DNA from 3 places in the Robertmurraya sp. GLU-23 genome. Region 2 is predicted to be linked to each of the others. Evidence: predicted binding sites of a transcription regulator. Region 2 holds the regulator's gene; each other region holds the start of a gene.
What was found. Region 2 encodes Rex, which represses fermentation and respiration genes when NADH is low (regulators of the CRP and FNR family bind a similar motif). Its sites were predicted from a motif close to TTGTGAAATATTTCACAA; they were not measured.

Region 1: ACVBAX_RS18960 (DoxX family membrane protein) is a predicted target of Rex. The motif match lies at 3,387-3,404, and genes of this name have one in related genera.
Region 3: ACVBAX_RS08475 (AtpZ/AtpI family protein) is a predicted target of Rex. The motif match lies at 5,285-5,302, and genes of this name have one in related genera.

The regions. Positions count from the first base shown of each region.
Region 1 covers NZ_JBRKCV010000014.1:67,875-75,326, forward strand. Annotated here, with positions in the region: gene ACVBAX_RS18950 (MFS transporter) at 1-623, opposite strand, end outside; gene ACVBAX_RS18955 (methyl-accepting chemotaxis protein) at 734-2,704, shown strand; gene ACVBAX_RS18960 (DoxX family membrane protein) at 2,796-3,305, opposite strand; gene ACVBAX_RS18965 (hypothetical protein) at 3,585-3,758, shown strand; gene ACVBAX_RS18970 (aldehyde dehydrogenase) at 3,814-5,184, opposite strand; gene ACVBAX_RS18975 (iron-containing alcohol dehydrogenase) at 5,200-6,399, opposite strand; gene pdxR (MocR-like pyridoxine biosynthesis transcription factor PdxR) at 6,463-7,452, opposite strand, start outside.
Region 2 covers NZ_JBRKCV010000018.1:90,807-98,258, reverse strand. Annotated here, with positions in the region: gene tsaE (tRNA (adenosine(37)-N6)-threonylcarbamoyltransferase complex ATPase subunit type 1 TsaE) at 27-482, shown strand; gene tsaB (tRNA (adenosine(37)-N6)-threonylcarbamoyltransferase complex dimerization subunit type 1 TsaB) at 482-1,189, shown strand; gene rimI (ribosomal protein S18-alanine N-acetyltransferase) at 1,176-1,652, shown strand; gene tsaD (tRNA (adenosine(37)-N6)-threonylcarbamoyltransferase complex transferase subunit TsaD) at 1,649-2,677, shown strand; gene ACVBAX_RS21270 (ABC-F family ATP-binding cassette domain-containing protein) at 2,892-4,814, opposite strand; gene moaC (cyclic pyranopterin monophosphate synthase MoaC) at 4,954-5,448, shown strand; gene ACVBAX_RS21260 (redox-sensing transcriptional repressor Rex) at 5,476-6,138, shown strand; gene ACVBAX_RS21255 (YdiK family protein) at 6,166-6,378, opposite strand; gene ACVBAX_RS21250 (CPBP family intramembrane glutamic endopeptidase) at 6,375-7,112, opposite strand; gene groES (co-chaperone GroES) at 7,414-7,452, shown strand, end outside.
Region 3 covers NZ_JBRKCV010000003.1:201,767-209,218, reverse strand. Annotated here, with positions in the region: gene ACVBAX_RS08510 (F0F1 ATP synthase subunit gamma) at 1-707, opposite strand, end outside; gene atpA (F0F1 ATP synthase subunit alpha) at 785-2,293, opposite strand; gene ACVBAX_RS08500 (F0F1 ATP synthase subunit delta) at 2,318-2,854, opposite strand; gene ACVBAX_RS08495 (F0F1 ATP synthase subunit B) at 2,851-3,372, opposite strand; gene atpE (F0F1 ATP synthase subunit C) at 3,504-3,716, opposite strand; gene atpB (F0F1 ATP synthase subunit A) at 3,788-4,498, opposite strand; gene ACVBAX_RS08480 (ATP synthase subunit I) at 4,520-4,894, opposite strand; gene ACVBAX_RS08475 (AtpZ/AtpI family protein) at 4,894-5,121, opposite strand; gene ACVBAX_RS08470 (S8 family serine peptidase) at 5,398-7,452, opposite strand, start outside.

The DNA of each region.
Region 1 (7,452 bases), on a different contig from region 2:
CTCATTTTTTTGAATGCTTCAAGCATATGTACATGAGGTCTGGTCATCTCATCTTTTGGCAAGAAGACAATAATGAGAATAAGTGTTAGGAAATAAAGAATCCCCAACAGGAAAAATATAGCCTGCCAACCCCAAATTTCATTGACTAATCCACTATAAACTTGCCCCACAACTCCTGCCATCAAAAGGCCAGAACTGACAAATCCAACAGCTGTTAACCTTTTTTCTGGTGGAAACATTTCCCCTGCATACACCAAGGAGATTGGAGCAAAGGCAGCAGAAATAAGTCCTTGTAACCCCCGCAGTAGGAGTAGTATATAAAAATTGTCTACAAAACCTATCGCAAAGGTGATCACTGTTAAAAGACTAATGCTCGACACTAAAAATATTTTTCGCCCATAACGATCGGAAAATGGACCGTAAAGTAAACATCCAATCGCATAACAAATCGAATAGCAACTTGCGAGCCAAGCAACCTCAGTCATGCTTTTGTTAAACGTATCAGACAATACAGTGGATAAAGGGATGGTCACGTACATACTTGACAACACGACTAACCCACACCAGAACAAAATGCTGGTCATTAATGGATAGTTAGAAGAACGTTTGTTTGGCTGTGACATTTTCTGAACCTCCTGTTCACAAATTGGATAAATATTATACTAATCATTTTAGTAGTTAAACCGATATACATAGTGACATTAATAAAATAGATCATCTTGGAGGGTTTACCTTGTTGAAGAAATTAGTCTCACTAAAAATTAGAACGAAACTCATATTGTTTTCGTTAGGTATTCTTTTATTACCATCAACCATTATTGGTACGCTTGCGTATTCAAGTGCTAAGCAGGAAATTGAAAAACAAATGATGTCTACTTCCATAGAAAGTATTATGTTACTAGACTCATTTATTACAAGTTCCATCAGTTTAAAAGTACATGATGCGGAGTTTTTTGCCAAAACGGTCACATCTGCGTTAGTTAACGGCGAAGATAGCCCCGAATTACGAAAGAAATTAGAACAATATTCAAATCTACATCCTGAAACAGTCAGTATTTATTTAGGGACAACAGACGGATTGATGATTCAAAATCCAAGGAAAGAACTTGCTGCAGATTATGACCCCAGACAACGTCCGTGGTATCAAGAAGCGATGGCGAATAAAGGGCAAGTTATCATCACAGATCCATATGAAGCTTCTTCAGGTGGAATGGTCATTACTGTAGCAAGAACCACAGATGACGGTAGTGGTGTTATCGGAATTAACTTGATGATTGGGAATATTACACAGTCAGCCAGTAAAATTAAAATCGGAAATGAAGGCTATGTAATTCTTCTTGGAAGAGAAAAGAATATGATTTACCACCCAGTGGTAGAGCCTGGAACACTCATGGAGCAAGCTTATTATCAAAAAATGTACGAAGGCACTAAAGGTGAGTTTGAATATGAATTAGACTCCCAAGATAAAAAGATGAGTTTTACAACAAACGAACTTACAGGCTGGAAAATCGGTGGCACGATGTATACTAGTGAAATAAAAGATAGTGCCTCACCAATTTTTAACAAAACATTAATCACCGTGGTGATTGCTCTAATAATCGGTGCAGTCGTAACCTTTTTCATCACCCGCTCTATTGTACAACCAATTCGTCGTTTAGTTGGCAGTACATTGGCGATAAGCGAAGGGGACCTAACACACGAGATTGAAGTTAAAGGCAAGGATGAAATAGCAGAGTTGGCTGCTTCATTCAAAAATATGACTGACAATCTAAAAGAAATCATTACCCAAGTGGATATGAACACAGAGCAAGTAGCGGCAGCAGCAGAAGAATTAACGGCATCCTCTGATGAGACAACGATGGCTACGAAACAGGTGGCATACTCTATCCAACAAGTAGCGAGTGGAGCGGAAAGTCAAACAATCGGAATCGATAAAACGGTAAGTACGATGAATGAAATTAGTCAAGGAATGGAAACCATGACAACCAACTTTGTTCAGGTAAATGCACTTACACAACAAGCGGTGAAACATGCTGAAGAAGGTGGAGAGTCGGTTCAACATACGGTAAAACAAATGAACGAGATTCATAGGCAAGTAGAAAGTTCAGATGAGATTATTAAATCACTTTACGACCGTTCGAAGCAAGTAAATGAGATTATTGGTGTGATAAGTGATATTGCTAATCAAACGAACTTGTTAGCGTTAAATGCAGCAATTGAAGCAGCAAGAGCTGGTGAGCAAGGGAAGGGCTTTGCTGTAGTAGCAGATGAAGTTCGTAAACTGGCTGATCAATCGCAAAGCTCAGCAAGTCAAATAGCTGAACTCATTCAAGCGATTCAAGAAGATACAGAGAAATCGGTAGAAACGATGCAACTCGCAACAAAGAGTGTGCAAGACGGAATACTCGTGTCTAATAAAACGATTGAGAAGTTTGACGAGATTCTCAATGGGGTCAGAGTCATGGCACCTCAAATTGAAGAAGTATCTCAAATAGCAGAACAAATCACTGCAGAAGTCAAAAATGTAACAGACACATCTTATGAATTATCTGAAATCGCAAAGGAAAACGCGTCCTCTTCAGAAAATGTGGCCGCGTCCACTGAGGAACAACTGGCATCTCTTGAAGAAGTAAGCTTATCAGCCAAATCACTATCAGAAATGGCGGAAAACCTTCAGGAGCTCGTTAGAAAGTTTAAGATTTAATAAATAGAAGGAGTCCTAAAAACTTTAGGGCTCCTATTTTAATGAGGAAATAAGAAAATCCCTTACAAATGATTAGTAAGGGATTCTCAGATTATGCTTCTTGATGAAGTGGATTTGTTTTTTTGTTAAATGCTTTGCGGATGATAGGCAGTACATAATAATCTAAACCAAATCTTCCTGCGTTGTAACCAGCTACGATAAGAATGAAGCCCATTAAGATATCAGTTGGGTTATGAGATACAGTTCCAGCAAGGATGAAAGCAAAGTTCATTAATACTCCGAAAAAGGCAGCTGTAGTTGTGAAACATCCAAGGATTAAACCTAAACCAACTAAGAATTCTCCCCAAGGTACTAAGAAGTTAAATAAATCAATATTTGGTAATGCAACGCCTTCTAGGAAAGTTACATACCAGCCATACACAACACCATCTGGACCTGCTACCGGATTAGCGATTGCGCCTTTTAGAAATCCTGCAGCATCAAAACCACCACTAGTTATTTTTCCCCAGCCAGCGGTCATCCAAGCAAATCCGAGGTATACACGTAATACTGTCAATAGACCAGCAGCAATCTTATTTTCTCTTAATAATTGATTAAACATAAATGATTCCTTCTTTCGAATAAATGTTTTTGTGTTTCTATATTCATAATATACACCGTGACTATAAAGAAAAACATAGGTTTGTGATGTTGTTCACAAAGTGTTAAAGGCTTATTGAATATAATGTGAACACAAGGGAAACAACCGGTATAGTGAAGATATTATGTATTTCAAAAATTTTATAAAATAGTAGATTAATTTTAAAATAAATGTTTAAAAAATAGTATAAAGGGTATATATCTAAGAAATCTCATTTTATCAACTAGGAGGGGATGTTCTTTGGAAGGAACAAAGGTCGTACATAGAAATCAAGATTACATAATTATGCACGATTACAAGAACGGAATGGTAGAGATACGCAATAGAAATTATAAGTTTGATATCCGATTGGTTTCTATTCATGAGCTACTTTTTTCTAGTGGACAACAAGATGGGTACGGCCAAACGGGTTGATAATGCGATTTTGGGAAGCCTTCACGCACAAGGGAGCGTGAAGGCTTTTTTCCTATTATTTCAGAAACCACTTTAATTTTTTCAAACCATCCTTTACATGCGGATAGCGGAAGGGTAGATCAAATTTCGTTGTTTGCTTTAGAACACTTTTTCGATGAGAAAACGTGTCAAAGCTTCCTTTTCCATGGTATGCACCGATTCCGCTTGATCCCACTCCGCCAAAAGGAAGATAAGGTGAGGCGAGATGGTAGACGGTATCATTAATACAGCCACCTCCGAAAGAAATATGATGTAATACCTCTTGTTGTACGCTCTCATTCTCAGAGAAAAGATAAAGTGCTAAAGGGTTCGGGTGTTTATGTATACCTTCAATAACCTCTGTAAGCTCACGATACGGAAGGACTGGTAGAATCGGACCAAATATTTCATCTTGCATAATGGGATTATCCCATGTGATTTCTGTCAAAACAGTCGGTTCAATCGATAGAGTTTCCTCATTAGAACCACCGCCCATAAACGTATTTCCATTATCCAAAAAGGTATGCAATCGATCAAAATGTCGTTGGCTCACGATACGCGTGTAATCAGGATTTTCAAGTGCTTTTTCCCCATACAGCTCATGAGTTGCCAATTGAAATTCCTGTAAAAATTCATCTCTAATGCTCTCATGAACATACAAGTAATCGGGGGCAACACAGGTTTGACCAGCATTTATAAATTTCCCCCAAGCAATTCGTTTGGCAGCGATTTTGATATTTGCATCATGATGGACGATACAAGGGCTTTTTCCACCTAACTCGAGTGTAACAGGAGTTAAATTTTTGGCTGCTGCTTCCATAATGACTTTTCCAACAGGAACGCTTCCGGTAAAGAAAATGTAGTCAACATCCTCTGCAAGTAGTGCTTGACTTACTTCGACACCGCCTTCCACTACGGCAATATAATCTTCGGGAAAAAGTTCAGTAATAATCCTTTTTAACAATGCAGAGGTTTTGGGTGTTAACTCCGAAGGTTTTAAAATCGCACAGTTCCCTGCAGCAATGGCTCCCATAAGTGGAGCAATCGCCAGTTGAAACGGATAATTCCACGGTGAAATAATGAGAGCGACACCGTAAGGCTCTGAGTAAATATAGCTGGTTGAACCAATATGGCTAACAGGAGTTTTTACTCTTTCTGGCTTGAGCCAGTCGTTTATATGTTTAAGAGTAAAACGAATTTCCTCAAGGACGACCCCAATTTCGGTTGCATAAGCTTCAAATTCAGATTTATTTAAATCCTCTTTTAAGGTTTGAAAAAGGGACTGTTCATTTTTACGAATGGCCTCTCGAAGTGCTTCTAATGCCTGAATTCGATAGTTCAATTCCTTTGTTGCTCCAGAACGAAAAAACGCTTTTTGTTTTAAGATGAGTGAGTGGTAGTTCTCCATATGTGCAACTCCTACTTATTCCTTAATCATTTCATATAATCTGAACAAATCGTGTTTGTCTAATATTTTTGGAACCGGATATAGCGGGTTTGCTTCACGAAACGCTCGATCCACCATGATCGGAAGGTCCCGATTTTGTAGACAATCGAATGTATTGGGGATATTCATGTCCCGGTTTAGTTTTCTAATAACATCAATGAATTTTTGGGCTTTAAGAGAGTCCGTTTCGTTTTCTGTGGTAATGCCGATCAAATCAGCTAATTCTGCTAACGGTTGATGCACGCTCTCTCCATAATACTCTAGCACATAAGGGAGTATGATGGCATTCGCTAGGCCATGAGGTACTGAGTAAAATCCACCTAATGTATGAGCGATGGCGTGAACATAGCCAACATACGCACGAGTGAACGCAACGCCAGCCAAATACGACGCTTTTTGCATGTTTTTTCGAGCCTCGATATTTGATCCATTCGAATATGCCGTATATAGATTTTCAAAAATTAATTGAACCGCTTCTTTGCTGCATTGAACCGTTTCCTCTGTATTGCTTCTGCCAATGTATGCTTCCACCGCATGAGTGAGTGCATCCATACCCGTCGTCGAGGTGATATGTGGGGGAAGCTTCGTAGTAAGCAACGGATCGAGAACGGCCAGATCCGGAATCAATACATGGTCATTAATCGCATATTTTTCGTGTGTTTCACTGTTGGAAATAACCGCAGCTACCGTTGCTTCGCTCCCAGTTCCGGAAGTCGTTGGTACCGCAATGAGTGGAGGAGTCGGCTTTCTTACTTTCAGTTGTCCTTTCATTTCAGGTATCGTTTTACCTGGTCGTGCCACTCGAGCCGCCACTCCTTTTGCACAGTCAATTGGAGAGCCACCCCCAAAGCCGATAATTCCATGACATTGATGGTCTTTATATAATTGTAAAGCTTCTTCAATATTTTCAATCGTTGGATTGGGAATGGTTTCGTCATAAATAACATAGTCAATTTCTTTTCCTTCTAACCCAGGCAGTAAACGATCGAGCAATCCCATGGATGTTATCCCTTTATCTGTCACAATTAGAACGCTCCCAATTCCTTTTAGCTTTAGGAGTGGTGGAAGCTTAATCAGACTGTTTTCTCCTTCTAAAAGTTCAGGCTTTCTCCAATTAAACAAGGGAGAAGCAGTTTTATAGGCGAACTGATATATTCGACAATAGAGGTTGTACATCGCAATTTCCTCATTTCTAAAAAGGTCTACTAATATTAAATGAGGAAATATTTGGAGAAATGCCTAAAACCTCCAAGCTTGTTTTAGCAACTTCACACCTAATTGGATTTGGTCGATTGATAAATTACTAAAACCAAGCTTTAGTATGGTTCTTTGTTCGTTTGTTATATAGTAATTGGAGGTAGGATATACTTTTACTCCGTGTGAAAGAGCTTGTTTAATCAATTGTTCCTCCTCTGCTGGTCCTCGAAATCTAATTAGTACATATAATCCTGATTCAGAACCAATGATTTCGATCTTCTCTCCGAATGTATTCTGTAGGCAGGTGATAAGTGTGTGCATCTTCCGTTTGTATGTGGTTCGCATTTTTCGTATATGTGAATCCCAAAACCCTTGTTCCATGAAGCGTGCCATCGTTCGCTGATGAATGCTAGAGGTACCTTGCTCAAGACCGGAGAACTTGTATACATATGGTTTGATTAGAAAAGAGGGCAAAACCATGTAGCTTAAACGGATTGAAGGGATAAATGCTTTTGAAAAAGTACCAAGGTAAATTACACGAGCACCTGGCTGTAAGGATAATAAGGCTGGAATAGGCTGTTGCTTGTAGCGAAATTCACTATCATAATCGTCTTCAATAATAAAACCATTCTTTGTTTCTGCCCATTTCAGTAAGAGCTGACGTTCTGGAACAGGCATGGTGACACCGGTTGGAAACTGGTGCGACGGAGTGATGTATACAAGCTTGGAGTCCGTCTTTTCAAGCTGATTTAGTGAAAGCCCTTTTGCACCTACCTCTATGGGATGAAGGTGATACCCATGAAGTTGAAAGACTACCCGAGCTCCGTCATATCCGGGATTTTCAACGGCAATGCTAGAAAAATCTTTTTTTAGAAAAAGGGATAAGTGCATCAGTAGTTGTTGCGTGCTGCTACCGATGATGATTTGTTCTGGTGTGGTTTGAATTCCCCTTGATTGAAGTAAATAGCTAGAAATTTGACACCTAAGGAGGGGATCACCCTGAATTTCCCCGTAAGTATAAATCATGTCTTC
Region 2 (7,452 bases):
TATAAAAGAATTGGGTGATTAATTCAATGATCGAATACATAGTAAGAACAAACAGTACGGAAGAGACTTTACAATTTTCAAAGGAACTTGCACAGAAGCTTCAACCAGGAGATGTGATTACATTAGAGGGGGATCTTGGTGCAGGAAAGACAACTTTTACTAAAGGACTCGCAGTGGGGCTTGATATTAACAAAAATGTAAGTAGCCCGACTTTTACAATTATAAAAGAATATAACGGAAGACTCCCTCTTTATCATATGGATGTGTACCGCTTAGAGGATTCCTATGAAGACTTAGGCTTTGATGAATATTTTGAAGGTCAGGGAGTAACGGTTGTGGAGTGGGCTCATTTAATTGAAGAGCAACTACCAAACGAGCTTCTACAAATAAAAATTACTCATGGTGAAGAGAATTCTCGGAGCTTAACGATAACACCAAAAGGAAAACGATATGAAATGCTTTGTAAGGAGCTATTTGTCTAATGAAAGTACTAGCGATAGATACATCAAATTATCCACTGGGTATTTCCTTAATTGATGACCAGCAAGTGATTGGGGAGTATATAACCAATATTAAAAAGAATCATTCGGTCCGTGTGATGCCAGCGATTGAAAACCTATGCAGGGAATGTGACATTAAACCAACAGACCTAGAAAAAATCGTAGTCGCAGAAGGTCCTGGTTCCTATACTGGTGTTCGTATAGGAGTAACGATTGCGAAAACATTGGCGTGGACGTTACAAATTCCGCTTGTTGGGGTTTCAAGCATAGAAGTGTTAGCATCATCAGCGGCACGCTACTTCCCAGGTTATGTGGCTCCACTATTTGACGCTAGAAGAGGACAAGTCTATACCGGCCTGTATCGCTTCCAAAATGGCACACTCGAGACAGTTAAAAAAGACCAACTGGTGTTAGCTGCAGATTGGGCGGAGCGCTTAAAGGAGATGCCTGATCCTGTTTTGTTTGTTGGGAATGATCTTCCGATGCACAAGGAAGTATTAGCAAACATAATGGGAGATCAAGCAAGATTTGCTCATTACACAGAACATAATCCACGTCCTGGAGAGCTAGCTCAATTAGGGATCAATCGTGAACCAGTAGATGTACACACCTTTGTACCAAATTATATTCGATTAGCTGAAGCTGAAGCGAAATGGATAGAAGGGAAGAAAGAAAATGATGCAAAATGAAGAGACTCACTCTTTAACGGATTCCTTTGTGTTTCGATATTTGAAGGAAGAAGATATTGATCAAATCTTAAAAATTGAGGAACTTTCATTTGCAACCCCTTGGACTAGGCAATCATTTGAAAATGAGCTGAAATTAAATCAATTCGCTGTCTATCTTGTTTTAGAAAAGGAAGGTCAAATTCTAGGGTATTGTGGAATGTGGCTGATTGTTGATGAGGCACATATTACAAACATAGCAGTCTTACCTGAATTTCGTGGGCAAAAGCTTGGAGAAGCAATCCTTCGTATGATCATGGAGGTTGCAAAGAAGAAGGGTGCAAAGACGATGACACTTGAGGTACGTATTTCGAACACAGTGGCACAATCTTTGTACCGTAAGCTCGGCTTTATGAACGGTGGAATACGAAAGAACTATTATACTGATAATTATGAGGATGCATTAGTCATGTGGGTGACATTATGAGTGAAAAAAACCAATATATATTAGGTATCGAAACAAGCTGTGATGAAACAGCTGTTGCCATTGTAAAAGATGGACATGAAATTATAGCAAATATCGTTGCTTCACAAATTGAAAGCCATAAGCGCTTCGGCGGAGTGGTTCCTGAGATTGCTTCTCGTCATCATGTGGAGCAAATCACGATTGTCATAGAAGAAGCGATGAGAGTGGCTGAATTACAGTTTTCAGATATTGATGCGATTGCTGTAACGGAGGGGCCAGGGCTTGTCGGTGCCTTATTAATAGGGGTAAACGCAGCCAAGGCGCTGAGCTTTGCTCATGGTATTCCTCTAGTAGGAATCCACCATATCGCTGGTCATATTTATGCAAATCGGTTGATAAAGGAAATGGATTTTCCACTACTCTCTTTAGTTGTTTCTGGTGGACATACTGAGCTCGTTTATATGAAGGAACATGGCCATTTTGAGGTAATTGGGGAAACAAGAGACGATGCAGCAGGTGAAGCGTACGATAAAGTAGCTAGGACGTTAAAAATGCCCTATCCAGGTGGACCACATATTGACAGATTAGCCGCTGTTGGCTCACCCGTTATTGATTTACCGAGAGCCTGGTTAGAGGAAGGGTCATATGATTTTAGCTTTAGTGGATTAAAATCAGCAGTTATCAACACCGTCCACAATGCAGAGCAACGGGGAGAAATCATTGCACCTGAAGACCTTGCAGCAAGTTTTCAACAAAGTGTAATCGATGTGTTGGTAACTAAGACGGTACGTGCGGCCAAGCAACATTCAGTGAAGCAAGTGTTATTAGCAGGAGGAGTGGCTGCTAATAAAGGACTGCGTAGCGCACTAGAGAGAGAGTTCGCTGCTATTGAAGGCGTAGAATTAATTATTCCTCCACTTTCTTTATGCACAGATAACGCAGCCATGATTGCTGCTGCTGGAAGTATCATGTATGAAAAAGGACAAAGAAGTGACTTTACCTTAAATGCAAATCCAGGATTAGACCTATCTATCCACAACACATAACTGTAGGAAAAAGTCCCTATCACGTGATAGGGGCTATTTTTTGTGTATAAACACTGTTTCGACAAGTTTCACTGTGTATAATGTGGATAAAATAAACTAAAATTGTGGATAATGTGGAAAACCCTGTGGAAAGCACATATAAAAACAATTTAGCTGTGAACAAAATTGTGGAAAAGAAAAACCGGGATAGATTTATTCTCCCGGTTCTTTTTGCTTATTCAGCCAGTTCACTCCATTCTTCTAGTAACTCATCTAACTGGAGTTTGGCTGTTTCCGTTTCTTCATTAATTTTGACCACTCTTTCGTGGTCTTGAAAAATTTCTGGATCACAAAGCAGTGTATTATTTTTTTCAATCGTTGCTTCGAGCTGTTCAATCAATCCTTCTATTTCTTCGATGCGTCGTTTTCGTTGACGCTCTAATTTCTTGGCTTCCTTATCGATTTGATACGTGTTTTTTTCTGGAGAAGCTACCACGGTAACTGCAGCCTTTTCTGCTTGTTCAATGGCTTTAAGTTCTTCTTGTTCAAGCTTCTTTTCCACGTAATAATCATAATCCCCAAGATACTCAACAGCAGCAGTTTTACTAAGCTCAATCACCTTTGTAGCAATGCGATTAATGAAGTATCGATCATGAGAAACAAAAAGAATTGTACCTGGATAATCCACTAGCGCGTTTTCTAATATTTCCTTACTGTCCAAGTCCAAATGGTTGGTAGGCTCATCTAGTATAAGAAGATTCGCTTTTTGCATCATGAGTTTAGCGAGTGCAAGCCGTGCTTTTTGCCCACCGCTAAGGGTAGATACGTTTTTTAACACATCGTCACCGGTAAATAGGAAATTTCCTAGGACAGTCCGGATTTCCTTTTCACTTTTAAGAGGGTATTCGTCCCAAAGCTCATTTAACACGCGCTTGTTTGAAGTCAGAGCTGCTTGTTCCTGGTCATAATAGCCAATGCTAACATTGGAACCGTAATGAACTTGTCCTTCTAACGGTTGTAACGTTCCTTGAATGGTTTTGAGTAAGGTTGATTTTCCAATCCCATTCGGTCCAACTAAGGCAACGGAATCTCCTCTAGTAATTCGGAGGGAAAGTTCTTCAGCTATTCGTTTATCATGATAGCCAACTGCTAGGGAGTGGACATTTAACACTTCATTGCCACTTTGCTTTTCAATATCAAAACCGAAGGAGGCGGACTTTTCATCTCCAAGAGGTTTGTCCATGACTTGCATTCTCTCAAGCTTCTTCCTTCTACTCTGGGCCCGCTTGGTGGTTGATGCACGAGCAAGATTCTTTTGAATAAAGTCCTGTAGCTTGGTTATTTCATCTTGTTGTTTTTCGTATTGCTTAAGATCACGCTCGTAGTTTTCGGCTTTTTGATCAAGATAAGAACTGTAGTTTCCTGAGAATTTGCTGATTTGGTTCCTAGAGATTTCGTACACTTGATTGACCACTTTATCTAAAAAGTAGCGATCATGGGATACGATTAAGATCGCACCTGTGTAGCCAGTCAGGTATTGCTCTAGCCAAGACAACGTATCAATATCTAGATGGTTGGTCGGTTCGTCCAAAATAAGAATATCAGGCTTCGTTAATAGCAGCTTCGCTAAAGCTAAACGAGTTTTCTGGCCACCACTTAAGCTATCAATTTTCGTAGTGTAATCGAAAGAGTGAAAGTTTAAGCCATGTAGGACAGAACGTATATCAGATTCGTACTGATACCCTCCATTCTCCTTAAATTCGTTTTGGAGATGGTCATATTCTTTTATTGTTCGCTCGTACAATGCAGCATTTTCAAACACGTTAGGATCAGCCATTTTTTCCTCGAGCTTACGAAGCTCTTTCTCTTGGTTCATAACCTGTTCAAAAACGGTAAGCATTTCTTCCCAAATGGATAATCCGGAGACAAGACCTGTATTCTGAGCCAAATACCCGATCGTTACATGTTTGGGCTTGATTAAATCACCTGATTCATAGGAAAGGTGACCGGCAATAATCTTGAGTAAAGTAGATTTTCCGGCCCCATTTCTGCCTACTAAGGCAATACGGTCTCTTGTTTGAACTTCTAGTTTTATATTCGATAAAATAAGGTCAGCTCCATAAGACTTGGAAAGCTGGTTCACTTGTAGTAGTATCATTGATTTCACCTCTATACTTCTACGGTTAGTGTATCGCATTCAATACGGATGAGCAATGATATGAGTTGTGAACTATGTTACAATGTTTTCACACAGAACAAGGAAAATAGTGTATGATTTTGAAAGAGGTGTATAATAGATGTCAGAGTTCACTCATTTTAATAAAGAAGGCAGAGCGAAAATGGTAGATGTGAGTGATAAGCCCGAAACCGTACGGACGGCTATTGCCCATTCTAGTATCACAGTCAATCAAGAGATATATGATCGTATTACACATAACCAAATGAAAAAAGGTGATGTGCTAGCAGTTGCACAGGTTGCTGCCGTTATGGCTAGTAAAAAAACATGGGATATTATTCCAATGTGCCATCCTATTCCACTTACCGGTGTCGATATTTCTTTTGATTGGGAATCAGATAACCATTGCCATACTCTACATATTTCTGCTAGTGTAAAGACAAAAGGAAATACAGGTGTAGAAATGGAAGCGTTAACAGCCGCTTCTGTTTGTGCGCTTACGGTTTATGATATGTGTAAAGCCATAGATAAAGGAATGGTAATCGGGAAAACATACCTTGTTGAAAAAACGGGTGGTAAAAACGGTGACTTCAAAAGGGAAGAGAGACTATATTAGTTAAAGATAGAAGGTAGGGGAAGAACGATGAGTAATGAATCAATGAAAATCCCACAAGCAACGGCGAAAAGGCTACCATTGTATTATCGCTTTTTAAATAGTTTACACTCATCAGGAAAACAACGAGTTTCATCAGCTGAACTAAGTGAGGCGGTGAAGGTCGATTCTGCAACGATTCGAAGAGATTTTTCATACTTTGGAGCATTAGGTAAAAAGGGATATGGTTACAATGTAAACTATTTATTATCCTTTTTCCGTAAAACACTCGACCAAGATGAGTTAACGAAGGTTGCGTTAATTGGGGTCGGGAATTTAGGGACAGCATTTTTAAATTATAATTTCTTGAAAAATAATAATACAAAAATTGCTGTTGCATTTGACGTAGTAGAAGAGAAGGTAGGCACAAAAATTGGAGAAGTGCCCGTCTATCATATGGATGATCTAGAAGAGGTTATTGAAAGAGAAGATATTCAAGTTGCGATATTAACGGTTCCAGCAACAGTTGCACAATCCATTACCGATCGAATGGTTCAAGGAACGGTGAGAGGGATTTTAAACTTTACACCGGCCCGATTAACGGTTCCATCATCCATCAGGGTTCACCATATTGATCTGGCTATTGAGTTACAGTCACTGGTGTACTTTTTAAAGCACTATTCTTCAGTGGATGAAGAAATGGTAGAGGAATAAACAACAAGCCGCCCCTTAGTGGAGCGGCTATTTCTTTTGCTGTTTCTTCATTTCTTTAATTTTAAAATGTAAAAGAATCATCCGAATGCCTGAACCAATATCAAATGTTGCTAGCAAGACTAGAAGATAGGTAAAAAACCCCCACTCTCCATTTTGCTGTAAGTCCTGAATGGCAAACACTGTGAACAGAGCACCTAAGACGATGTATATAATTCCTGAGAATAAAGGTGACTGTCTCATAAGAAGAATCCTCCAATAAAGCTTTGCATTTGTTCTGCTTGTTTGATTAATTTTTCTATGTCTTCCCTATATACGGATTGCACAAGAACAACGAATGTATTCATCGATACGTGAGCAACAATCGGAACGAGAATCCGATTGGTTTTAACATACAAATACGCAAAGGTGAATCCCATCGCGGAATAAAGTAGGGTGTGCTCGGGCTCCATATGGGCAAAAGAAAAAATGACTGAGCTAAGCAAGGCTGATATAAAAAAGTTAAATCGCTTATAAAAAGCTCCAAAAATGATCTTACGAAAGACAATTTCTTCTAATATAGGACCGATAACGGAGCTAACTACTATCATAATAGGAAAAGACTCAATGATGCGTAAAATCTGCTGCGTATTATCAGATCCTACCTCAATACCAATCAGGCGTTCAATATTCGCAGCAAAGGCTTGGGCAAATAGAGCAAGAAAGACACCTATAATGGCCCAGAGGATCGACCGACCTAAGCTGGCTCCGTTTCTTACTGCATTTGCGTTTACCATCTCATTACGTAACAGCTGCAGGACAATCACAAGTGTGATAGTAAAGCTGATAACAAGCCAAGTGACACCTGCAAACCCTTGAGAGTGATTGGTTTCAAAACCAATCATTTCTAGTACGAGAGAGGTGATAGGGACACCAATAAAGCTTGAAAGCTGCATAGCAATATAAGCAATTAATATAAACCAATATTCACGTTTCAAAACAAGTCTCCTTTTCAATCCAATATAGTTATTCTACTCGTAAACATCAGGTTGTATCAAATAAGAAGAATTATTGTCCGTATTTTAGCATTATATGGATAGAATAGGTGGAAAAGTACATACTTAGTAAGGTTGTATAATTAACAAGTTATGGGAGGACCTTTACAAAAAATTTATAAAAAAAAGCGGTTTCTCGCTTGCAAAAAAGGAAGAGATTCATTAATATAATAGTTGTGTTAGCACTCTAGTTAAGTGAGTGCTAATAATAAAATCTTACATATATTTGAGGAGGTTGTTTCACTTGTTAAAGCCACTAGGTGATCGCATTGTAATTGAGCTA
Region 3 (7,452 bases), on a different contig from region 2:
TCACTTGCTTTACTGTCAAGAAGGGCGCCATAAATTAGGCTCTCCGCGTACTGTGGCAATAGGACATCAAGAATTTCCTCCGCAGATGGTTCAAACTCGTAAGATGTAAGTTTCCCTTCTGATTGAATATCAGTTAGAGGGAGAAGTTTCTTCTCCGTTACATCCTGTTGAATCGCACTTACGTAGTGGCTGTAATATAGGTACAACTCATCAAATGTTTCGTCAGCAAACATACCAACGGTCTTTGAAGCGATGTCTTTTATTTCAGCGAAGCTTGGTTGATCTGGAACTCCAATGATGTCCAGAATAACCGGCATATTTCGTTTCTTAAAAAAGTCACGGCCTACACGTCCGATTGCGATAATCGCAAACTCATCGTTTGATTTGTGACGGCTTTTAATTGTATTAAAAAGCTGCCTTAGCACGTTACTGTTGTATGCACCCGCAAGACCACGGTCAGAAGAAATGACTACATACCCAGTCTTTTTTACCGGACGGCTTGTAAGCAATGGGTTTTGCACGCCCTTACTTCCTTGTGCGATCGAAGCAGTAACCTCTTGAATCTTCGTCATGTAAGGAACGAAAGCTTTCGCGTTCATTTCCGCACGATTCATCTTTGCAGCAGATACCATTTGCATGGCTTTTGTAATTTGGCTCGTCTTCTTCGTCGAAGTAATACGAGATTTTATATCGCGTAATGATGCCACAGATTCTCACCACCTTGTTTTCAAAGTGAAACACTTGGGAAAGAGGAAGAACCGGTCTTCCTCTTCCCATTCATTAATTACTCGCTAATAGCAAACGTCTTTTTGAAGTCGTTAATTGCAGAAACTAATACATCGTCAGCTGGAAGGTCTTTTGTAGTTACGATTTGGTCAAGCACGTCCTTACGGTTGTGGTCTAACCAAGATAAGAACTCACCTTCGAAACGCTGGATATCCGTTACCGGAATATCATCTAAGTGACCTCTAGTTAATGCGTAAAGAATCATTACTTGCTTCTCTACTTTTAACGGCTTGTTAAGATCTTGCTTAAGAACTTCAACAGTACGAGCTCCACGGTTAAGTTTTGCTTGCGTTGCTTTATCTAAGTCAGATCCGAACTGAGCAAATGCTTCTAGCTCACGGTATGAAGCAAGGTCAAGACGCAGTGTACCTGCAACCTTTTTCATCGCTTTGATTTGGGCAGAGCCCCCTACACGTGATACAGAAAGACCTGCGTTGATCGCTGGACGTACACCAGAGAAGAATAGGTCAGATTGTAAGAAGATTTGTCCGTCCGTAATCGAAATTACGTTTGTTGGAATATAAGCAGATACGTCACCTGCTTGAGTTTCGATGAATGGAAGAGCTGTGATTGAACCAGCACCCTTTGCATCGCTAAGCTTTGCAGCACGCTCTAATAGACGGCTGTGTAAGTAGAATACATCCCCTGGATATGCTTCACGACCTGGAGGACGACGTAGTAATAGTGATAATTCACGGTAAGCCGCAGCTTGCTTAGAAAGATCATCATATACTACTAGTACGTGCTTGCCATTGTACATGAATTCTTCACCCATTGTTACACCAGCATAAGGAGCTAAGTATAATAATGGAGCTGGTTGAGATGCAGAAGCTGTTACAACGATTGTGTACTCTAATGCACCCATTTTACGAAGGGTTTCAACTGCGTTACGAACCGTTGATTCCTTTTGTCCGATGGCTACATAGATACATACCATGTTCTGATCCTTTTGGTTAAGGATGGTATCGATAGCAACAGATGTTTTACCTGTTTGACGGTCTCCGATGATTAACTCACGTTGACCACGACCGATTGGCACAAGTGCGTCAATCGCTTTAATACCCGTTTGAAGTGGCTCGTGTACAGATTTACGATCCATAACACCAGGTGCTCCAGCTTCAATTGGACGAGATTTTGTTGTTTGAATTGGACCCATACCGTCAACCGGTTGTCCAAGAGGGTTTACCACGCGGCCAATTAGCTCTTCACCAACTGGAACCTCCATGATACGTCCTGTACGACGAACCTCGTCACCTTCACGAATATCAGTGAAAGGTCCAAGGATGATAATACCAACGTTATTTTCTTCTAGGTTTTGCGCCATACCCATAACGCCGTTCGAAAATTCAACTAGCTCACCTGACATTACATTGTCAAGACCATGAGCACGAGCAATTCCGTCACCAATTTGGATAACAGTACCTACATCACTCACTTGAATTTCCGACTGATAGTTTTCGATTTGCTGTTTTATCAGCGCACTAATTTCTTCAGCATTGATGCTCATGAGTTTCACCCCTATCTACGAATCTTAGCCTAACAATTGACGTTCCAAGCGCTCCAGCTTTCCGCGCAAGCTACCGTCGAAAATTCGGTTTCCGATTCGAAGCTTGATGCCGCCGAGCAGATTGGTATCAACAATATTTTCAATACGGAGAGATTGCTTCCCAACTTTAGCTGCAAACGAAGCAGATAATGCTTGTTGCTCAGCTTCTGTTAGCGGACGAGTGGAGTACACTTTCGCCTCAGCAATTCCTCTTTCATCATTTGCGAATTCAATAAAATAATCAGCTACTGCTTCCATGTAGTCTTCACGATGACGATCAATTAAGATCATTAACGTATTTAGAACGTACACGCTAGCACCAGAGAATGCCTGTTTAATAATCTCCTTTTTCTTCTCATTCGTAAGCTTAGGAGACTTTAAGACAACACCTAGGTCGCCGTTATTTTTTACTACATTTTTAACTACACGCATTTCATTTTCCATTTGGTCAAGAAGTTGATGCTCTTTTGCTAGTCGAAAAAGAGCTAACGCATAGCGCTTCGCTACAGTCGAGTTGCTCATCGCCCTTCTCCTGCCTCTTGGATATATTCATTGATTAGCTTCTCTTGATCTGCAGCTGAAAGTTCTTTTTCAATTACTTTAGAAGCAATAAGTACAGATAATGAAGCGACTTGTTCACGAATAGCAGCAACCGCTTGGTCTTTTTGCTGTTCGATTTCAAGCTTAGCAGATTCCTTCAGACGGTCTGCTTCCGCACGCGCTAACGCAATAATTTCTTCACGCTGTACATCGCCTTGCTTTTTCGCATTTTCAATTAATCCTTGAGCTTCTGTACGAGCTTCTTTTAAAAGCGTACGTTGCTCTTCTAGTAATTGCTTTGCTTCACTGCGGCTTTGTTCAGCAGCATTAATTTCTCCAGCAATATGCTCTTCACGTTGTTTCATGATGCCCATTAATGGACCCCATGCAAACTTCTTAAGTAATGCTAACAAGATGATGAAAGTTACTAATTGGAAAAGGATATCTCCACTATTAAACCCACCACCAGCTGCACCTAATACTAGACTGCTTGTTAACACCCTTGCTCACTCCCTTCAAGAGTCGTACACTTACAATTTATAACGTTACACATGTTAATAGATGAACATAAAGGAATGGCGAAGCTGCACGTAAAATGTTCTTCGCCATTGTTTTGTTAAAAAACCGTATATTAGCCGCCGATAACCATGAACGCGATAACTACGCCGATGATCGGAACCGCTTCTACTAACGCTACCCCGATGAACATAGTTGTTTGAAGCATACCACGAGCTTCTGGTTGACGAGCGATACCCTCAACTGTTTTAGATACGATAAGACCGTTACCAATACCTGCACCTAGTGCCGCTAAACCAATTGCAATTGCTGCTGCTAAAAGACCCATTATAAAGTTCCTCCTTAAATTGTATAAACATGATTTTGTTGTTTTTTGTTCATTAAATGAACAGGTATATATTAATGGTCATGACTCACTTTGTGTGCCAAGTAAACCATTGTTAACATGGTGAAGATAAACGCCTGTATCGCGCCGACAAAGATTGAGAACCCTTGCCAAGCAAGCATTGGAATAACCGCAGCGAGATGGCCGCCGACTCCAGTTGCTAGACTTCCTGCTAGTAACGTTAGAAGGATTTCTCCTGCATATATGTTACCGTAGAGACGAAGCCCGAGTGTTAAGGTGTTTGCAAACTCTTCAATAAGTTTCAGCGGGAACAAGAACCACATTGGTCGAACGAAATCGCGACCGTATTCTTTTACTCCCTTCAGCTTTACACCATAATAGTGAGAAAGCCCGACGACCATCGTTGCTAATGTCAGCGTGATCACTGGATCAGCTGTTGGTGATTTCCACCACAATGTCCCGTCATAAGTAATTCCGAATGGAAGTCCAAGCATATTACATACGAATATATACATAATCAATGTAATACCCAGAATGTGGAATCTCCCACCATCTTTCCAATCCATTGTACTATTAATGATTCCTTTGACGAAATCCATTACCCATTCGAAGAAGTTTTGTATCCCCGTTGGTTTCATAGCCAATGAGCGAGTGGAAAGCACTGCGATGATAAAGACAATCACACTAGCAATTGTTATCATCAAGACATTTGATAAGTTAAAGGTTAGGCCCATAAATTCTCTTAAAGGAGCTTCATGATGCACAGTATTCACCTCTCTTCCCCGCTATTTATGTGAATGAAATGCTTGAAGAAAAAAATCTATCATAATAACCACGTATGAGGTCATTAATCCAATAATTACGCTATAAAGATGGAGCTTGTCAGGATATTCAAGAGCAATCATCACGGCTAAAACAGCCGTCGCCATTCTTGAAAACATGCCGAGGGAACGGACCTTTTCACCTTTTGCTATCGCATCGCCGAATTTAATAGTCCTTCTGGCCAATAACCACAAATTAAAAAGGCTTAAGCTCGTACCTAAAATAAGCCCTAAAAAAATAGTTTGATATGAGGTAAATCCCCACCCTAGCACGTATAAAGCTAGTAAGAAGAATATGTACTTTCGTTGCCGGATGTAGATCGATTGTATTTCGGGCATCACTTATTATCTCCTGAAAAGAAATGTTGAATTAGTCTGATCATGGCATATACGCCAGCGGCTAATCCGAGGAGTAGTCCGATGATTAAAAAGAGCGGCTCGGTGTCCAGTGAACGGTCAAGCCATCTTCCAGCAAAAATGCCGATTAATACGGAGCCTACCAACTGCGAAAGAATCCCCGACATTAATGCCATTGCTTGATATGGACGACGGTTTTTTTGATTCATTTCAGGCACGTCCTTTTAAAGAGACTGGTAGATAGAAGTTTGTTTTTTACAATGGACTTGCTTGCTTAGGAAAGCATCATTTATACAGTACCCATGTTGAAAACCCTATCATTAATACCCTTTGTAAGCATACAATAGGCACTTGTCAATGTCAATTAGTTTGGAGTGAAAAAGTTCACAATTCAAACAATAGAAATTCTTGTTCACATTATGTTCAAAAAGTTTTTTATTTTCCTATTGCAAATGGAGCAAGCGTTGTTCTCGCTTCTGTTTTCCTTACCGCTCTTTCACTTTCGAGACAGCAATCCCTGTTTCGACCATATCTTCTTTCCCAGCTTTTTTCGCAAAAACCTTTGCTAAGTATAATCCATTTTCTGGTAGTTGATCAGGCAGGATGTCCATCTTCAGCATTCCTCTCCCTACATTCCGTTTCCAATCTAAGAATTTAACGAACCGATACGTGTCTGGATCGAAGAGAGCAATACCAAATTCATCTGCTCCACCCGGCAAATACACCTCGTAATGATACACACCCTGTTTATCTCCCGGACCAAATTCAAACCCCATAATACGTGGGTAGTTTGGTTCTTCCAAAACATAAAGGTATGGAACACTCACCTTTTGAGAGCCAGCCATAATGGTTAAATGACCTTCATGTATCTTCTTCGTAAGTTCTTTGGGATCCACACTCATCGTAACGTTCACCGTCTTTTCTTTTCCCGCATCTACCGAAAAAGATTGCGGCAGTTCAAACTGTATGCCATCCCTTTGATGAGGAACCTCAAATCGATAGGACATCCGGTGATTACTTACATTTTTAAAAGTAAGCTGCTGTGTATGTTCATGCTGCCTTTCTACTAACTTAAATTTCCCAAATTGCAAGGAAGCTGGTTTGACAAGCGTACCGGTTTGGATCGCTTCAGGAATTCTTATTCTTCCAGCACCTTGCTCGTACGTTTTATAAGGAACATCTTTTCCATCCACAATAGGAATGGCCGTATTCATGAGAGCAGCCTTGATATCTTCCGGTCCCCAATCTGGATGTGCTTGTTTGATAAGCGCTGCTGCTCCAGCCACATGTGGAGCCGCCATACTAGTTCCTTGAAGGGCTAGGTAGCCCCCAGGTATCGTGCTTGTTATGGCTACTCCTGGTGCTACCACATCCGGCTTAATCTCCCAAGTGGAAGTAACAGGTCCTCTCGAACTAAAACTAGCAAGCAAATCCTTTTCTTCTATTATATTTGTTTTTGCAAGCACTTTTTGGCTAGCCATTGATTTTACGATGTTTAACCCGAGCTCTCTAGACATGGTAGCAACCGGAATATCAATCGGACGATCGAGATTTCCAGCAAACTCACCATTCATATTATTAAAAATAATCACAGCGACGGCACCAGCCTCCTGTGCATACCATGCTTTTTCCGAAAAGGTTAGTTCGCCTCTTTGAATAAGAGCAATTTTTCCAGACACATCTGCAAGATCTTCTTTCTTCCCAAGCTTCCCATATACCACTTCATACGACCGATCAAGCTTCCAATCCATAGAGCCCTGCATCGGTTCAAGCCTTAACGTTTCTTTTGTTCCATCGATCGTGAGATATGGAACTTTTAAAAGGGGTGTGGAGGCACCAACCGAAATGGCCTTTGCAGCCGTACCAGGGGAACCAACCGTCCACATATTCGGGCCCGAGTTTCCAGACGAGGTCACAGCGACAATACCGTTCTCTACCGCTTTATTTAGAGCAAGTGATATTGGTAAATCAGGTCCATTCACATTGTTTCCTAGTGATAAATTCAATACATCGACCTTATCCTTGATGGCTTTTTCAATTGCAGCAAGCACTTGCTCTGTTGTTCCCGAGCCACCTGGACCCAGTGCACGATAGGCAATAATCTTCGCATCCGGAGCCACTCCTTGGATCTTTCCGTTTGCTGCAATAATGCCGGCCACATGTGTCCCATGTAAGGTGCTTTGGCCATACATTCCCTTCGTTTCCATCGGATCATCATCTATATCAACCAGATCATAGCCTCTTTTATAGCTTCGTCTTAAGTCAGGATGATTGTAATCAATGCCTGTATCAATGACCCCAACGGTGATTCCTTTTCCGGTAAGTCTTTGATTTTTCGGATCAAAATAGCCCCTGATCGATTCTGCACCGATGATCTCCGTATTCGTTTCCGATTGTACGCTGTAGGTTGTCACCGGGGAAACTGACTCGACTTTGGACGTTTGTGCGAGCTTATCAAGAGATCCCTTCGTCCCTTTAACCGAAAAACCATTCAGAGCTTCAGTGAAAATATGGCGGAGCTCAAGGTCAGGGTATGGTGT